DNA from 2 places in the Clostridium omnivorum genome. Region 2 is predicted to be linked to the other one. Evidence: a T-box and tRNA genes for the amino acid it is inferred to sense, from the RefSeq annotation. Region 2 holds a T-box; the other holds one or more tRNA genes.
What was found. The T-box of region 2 lies ahead of thrS (threonine--tRNA ligase). A T-box ahead of a tRNA ligase gene usually reads a tRNA of that ligase, here a tRNA-Thr.
Positions count from the first base shown of each region.

Region 1 (2,412 bases), 950 kb from region 2:
TTTTTATCAAAAGACTTTTAAAAGGACTAGGTCTAGAAACCCAGTCCCATTTATAAATTATTCTATTATAGAAGTAACAACTCCTGAACCAACTGTTCTTCCGCCTTCTCTTATAGCGAATCTTAGTCCTTCATCCATAGCTACTTGAGTTATTAACTCAACGTTCATATCGATGTGGTCTCCAGGCATTACCATTTCCATTCCATCTGGTAGTTTGATTGATCCTGTAACGTCTGTTGTTCTGAAATAGAATTGTGGTCTGTATCCATCGAAGAATGGTGTATGTCTTCCGCCTTCTTCTTTCTTAAGTACGTATACTTGACCTACGAACTTCTTGTGTGGATGTACTGATCCTGGTTTTGATAGTACTTGACCTCTTTCGATTTCTGTTCTTTGGATTCCTCTTAATAGAGCTCCTATGTTATCTCCTGCTTGTGCTTCGTCAAGTAGCTTTCTGAACATTTCTACTCCAGTTACTACTGTCTTCTTCTTTTCTTCACTTAGTCCTACTACTTCTACTTCGTCTCCTACGTGAAGTATTCCTCTTTCAACTCTTCCTGTTGCAACTGTTCCTCTTCCAGTAATTGTGAATACATCTTCTACTGGCATTAGGAATGGCTTATCTGTTGCTCTTTCTGGAGTTGGTATATAGCTATCTACTGCATCCATTAATTCAGCTATGCACTTTGTTGCTTCTGCATCTTCTGGATTTTCTAATGCTTTTAGTGCTGATCCTGTTATTATTGGAATATCATCTCCTGGGAAGTTGTACTCGCTTAATAGCTCTCTTACTTCCATTTCAACTAATTCTAGTAATTCTGGATCGTCTACCATATCTGCCTTATTTAAGAATACTACTATATAGTCAACACCAACTCTTGATGCTAGTAGTATGTGCTCTCTTGTTTGTGGCATTGGACCATCTGCTGCTGATACAACTAGTATAGCTCCATCCATTTGTGCTGCTCCTGTTATCATGTTCTTAACATAGTCAGCGTGTCCTGGACAGTCAACGTGTGCATAGTGTCTGTTATCTGTTTGATATTCAACGTGTGCTGTGTTGATTGTGATTCCTCTTTCTCTTTCCTCTGGTGCCTTATCTATTTCTGCATAGTTTGTTGCTTGTGCATATCCCTTCTTGGATAATACTGTTGTTATTGCTGCTGTTAATGTTGTCTTACCGTGGTCTACGTGTCCTATTGTTCCAATATTTACGTGAGGCTTATTTCTTTCAAATTTTGCCTTTGCCATTTTTCTTTTCCTCCTTTTGAGTATGAATTTATGTATTTTTTTCAAATACACTTACCCTGGTGTGTTGTATTTATTATGTATAAAATGGAGCCCATAACCAGGATTGAACTGGTGACCTCCACCTTACCAAGGTGACGCTCTACCGACTGAGCTATATGGGCAATTTTTACTTTGGAGCGGGTGAAGGGAATCGAACCCTCGTAACTAGCTTGGGAAGCTAGCACTCTGCCATTGAGTTACACCCGCAACGTAATCTAGGGAATTCGTATCGATTATTAATTTTACTCTAAGCATATATTTTTGTCAATATGTATTTACTTGGAACTCAAACTTTTTTCTAATTTTCTTTTTACCCTTTGAAGCGCATTATCAATGGATTTAGCATGTCTATTTAAGTCACAAGCTATCTCTTGATATGATTTGCCATCCAAGTAAGAAGATAGCACTTCTAGTTCCAGGTCTGACAAGATTTCCCCAATTTCACTTTCAATATGACTTAGTTCTTCTCTACTTATAACCAATTCCTCTGGGTCAGATACTTTTGCTTCAGATAATATATCAATAAGCGTTCTATCAGATTCTTCATCATAAATTGGCTTATTAAGTGATATATAAGTGTTTAATGGAATATGTTTTTGGCGTGTAGCTGTCTTAATAGCTGTAATAATTTGTCTTGTAACACATAATTCTGCAAAAGCTTTAAATGAGGCTAACTTATCTGGCTTAAAATCTCTAATAGCCTTGTAAAGCCCTATCATACCCTCTTGGTAAATATCTTCTTTATCTGCGCCTATAAGAAAGTAAGATTTAGCCTTTGCTTTAACAAAATTTTGGTATTTATTAATTAAATACTCCTGAGCTCTAACATTTCCTTTTTTTGCTTCGATAACGATTTCTTCATCTAGTTTATATTCAAATTCGTAACTTTTTTTAACAGAACTTGCACATTTTTCCAAAATATCCCCTCCACAGCAAATATCCGCCACACATCTGATTATACATTATAAGTAAATTTTAAGTCAAGGCATTTCAACGACTTCTACGTATTTCTTCTAGCTTTTCCAAAACTTCTCTTTCAATTCTATCCTCTAATGCATGTCTTTTTTCAGAATATTTCTTCCGAGTATTGACCCTTATTCTTTGTTCTGCATCTTTTACCTC
Region 1 is NZ_BRXR01000001.1:1,380,199-1,382,610, forward strand. It holds gene tuf (elongation factor Tu) at 58-1,251, opposite strand; tRNA gene bsdE14_RS06325 (tRNA-Thr) at 1,337-1,412, opposite strand; tRNA gene bsdE14_RS06330 (tRNA-Gly) at 1,424-1,497, opposite strand; gene sigH (RNA polymerase sporulation sigma factor SigH) at 1,566-2,207, opposite strand; gene bsdE14_RS06340 (NYN domain-containing protein) at 2,281-2,412, opposite strand, start outside.
Region 1: it encodes a tRNA-Thr, which carries the amino acid that the T-box ahead of thrS (threonine--tRNA ligase) is inferred to sense. The anticodon was not compared.

Region 2 (2,412 bases):
CATTTCTAGCTTCTCTGATTTTGTAGCCTATTTTTTCAGTTCTGTTATCTAGAGACACCCTTATATTTTTATCTTCTAGAAGTTTAACAATACTTTCCGCATAGTTGCTAAATTTATCAGAGATAGGAAGCACATTTACTTGAACAGGCGCTATCCAAGTTGGGAACTTGCCGCCGAAGTGTTCAATTAAAATAGCTATAAACCTCTCAAGGCTTCCAAAGATGGCTCTATGAATTACTATAGGACGATGTTTTTCGTTATCACTTCCTATATAATGAAGATCAAATCTCTGTGGAAGCTGGAAATCAAGCTGAATAGTTCCGCATTGCCACCTTCTGCCTATGCTGTCTTCTAGATGAAAATCTATTTTTGGACCATAGAAGGCACCATCGCCTGGGTTGATTTTATAGTCCATGTTTATTTCGTCTAAGGCACCTTGAAGAGCGCTTTCAGCTATCTCCCAATCCTCGGCACTTCCCATGGAGTTTTCTGGCTTAGTTGAAAGCTCAACTTTATATTTAAAGCCAAACCTAGTATATATCTCATCTATCAGGGATATTACCCCTTTGATTTCATCCTTAATTTGTTCTGGAAGCATGAATATATGGGCATCATCCTGAGTGAAGGCCCTTACTCTCATAAGTCCATGCAGTGCACCTGATAGCTCATGTCTGTGAACCCTTCCCATTTCAGCAGCTCTAATAGGCAGCTCTCTATAGGAATGAGCTTCAGACTTGTATACTAACATTCCTCCTGGGCAGTTCATAGGCTTAATAGCAAATTCCTCTTCATCAATATTTACAGTATACATATTTTCCTTGTAGTGAAACCAATGTCCTGAAGTTTCCCACAGCTCTCTATTAAGTATGATTGGAGTTTCAATTTCTATATAGCCATACTTTTTATGAAGCTCTCTCCAATAATCTATCAGAGCATTTTTTAGCACTACCCCATTAGGTAAAAAGAAAGGAAAACCTGGACCTTCTTCCATTAGTGCAAATAGTTTAAGCTCTTTTCCAAGCTTTCTGTGATCCCTTTTTTTAGCCTCCTCCAGCATATTTAAATATTCCTTTAGCTCTTCCTTTGAAGCAAAAGCTGTTCCATAGATTCTTTGAAGCATCTTATTGTTTTCATCGCCTCTAAAGTAAGCTCCAGCAACAGATAAAAGCTTAAAAGCTTTAACTTTGCCAGTGGACTCTACATGAGGACCAGCACACAGGTCAACAAATTCACCTTGCTTGTAGAAAGAAAGCTCTTCATTTTCTGGAATGCCTTCAATTAATTCAACTTTGTAAGGTTCATCTTTTTCTTTCATAAGTTTCATAGCTTCTTCTCTTGAAAGCACAAAACGTTCTAGCTTTAAATTTTCTTTTACTATATTTTTCATTTCTTTTTCAATGTCTTCTAGCATTGCTGCAGTAAAAGTCTCATTAGAATCAAAATCATAGTAAAAGCCGTTTTCTATGGAAGGACCTATAGTTAGTTTTACCTCAGGATATAATCTTTTTACTGCCTGAGCAAGTATGTGTGCGGCAGTGTGTCTAAGAGCAAGTAGTTCTTTTTCATTATTCATAATAAAATCCTCCTTAAAATATAATCAAAAAAATAAAACTCATCCCTAAAAAAGGGACGAGTATCATCGCGGTTCCACCCAAATTACAGTAATAGAAAATTTATTACTGTCACTCAAAACCTATAACGCGGTTAACGGATATACCTACTAAAATTCAGTATTCAACTCAGAGGTGGTTTTCAGCAATACTTGCACAAGAAGCCTTGCACCCGATGGACTTCTCTCTCTTAGAACAGTAAATTGCGTACTCTTCCTCATCAATGCTTTAGATATAATATTTAATTAAAAATAAAAAAACTCCTCCCTAAAAAAGGGACGAGTATTATCGCGGTTCCACCCAAATTACAGTAATAAAAATATCACTGTCACTCAAAACCTATAACGTGGGCTAACGGATATGCTTACTGTAATTCAGCATTCAACTCAGAGGTGGTTTTTCAACAGCACTTGTTCAAGAAACCTTTCAGCCTATGAGTTTCTCTCTCTTTTAACAGTAGTCCGTTTACTTTTCCTCTTCACAGTTTTTATTTTCTATTATTATATGTCTGAGCAAAAAATATGTCAATATACTTTTGGAATAAATTATAAAAATTTTCTTAAATGTAATTTTGAAGCATTAATGTGGATAATTAGGGGGTACATTTTATGAAATTTGAAGTATAATAAATTGATGAAAGTATTTTAAAGACGAGGAGAAATTATAATGAAGATTTATAAGCAAAAGGATTATACATTTATAAAGCTTGTATTTTCAATTTTTATTGTAGCTATGGTCTTTGGAGTGATTCTTTATGCCATAAATTGTGCAAAACCTACAGTGAAAAATGATACTTTAAAAA
Region 2 is NZ_BRXR01000001.1:2,329,614-2,332,025, forward strand. It holds gene thrS (threonine--tRNA ligase) at 1-1,573, opposite strand, end outside; T-box leader at 1,623-1,843, opposite strand; T-box leader at 1,882-2,101, opposite strand; gene bsdE14_RS11180 (hypothetical protein) at 2,277-2,412, shown strand, end outside.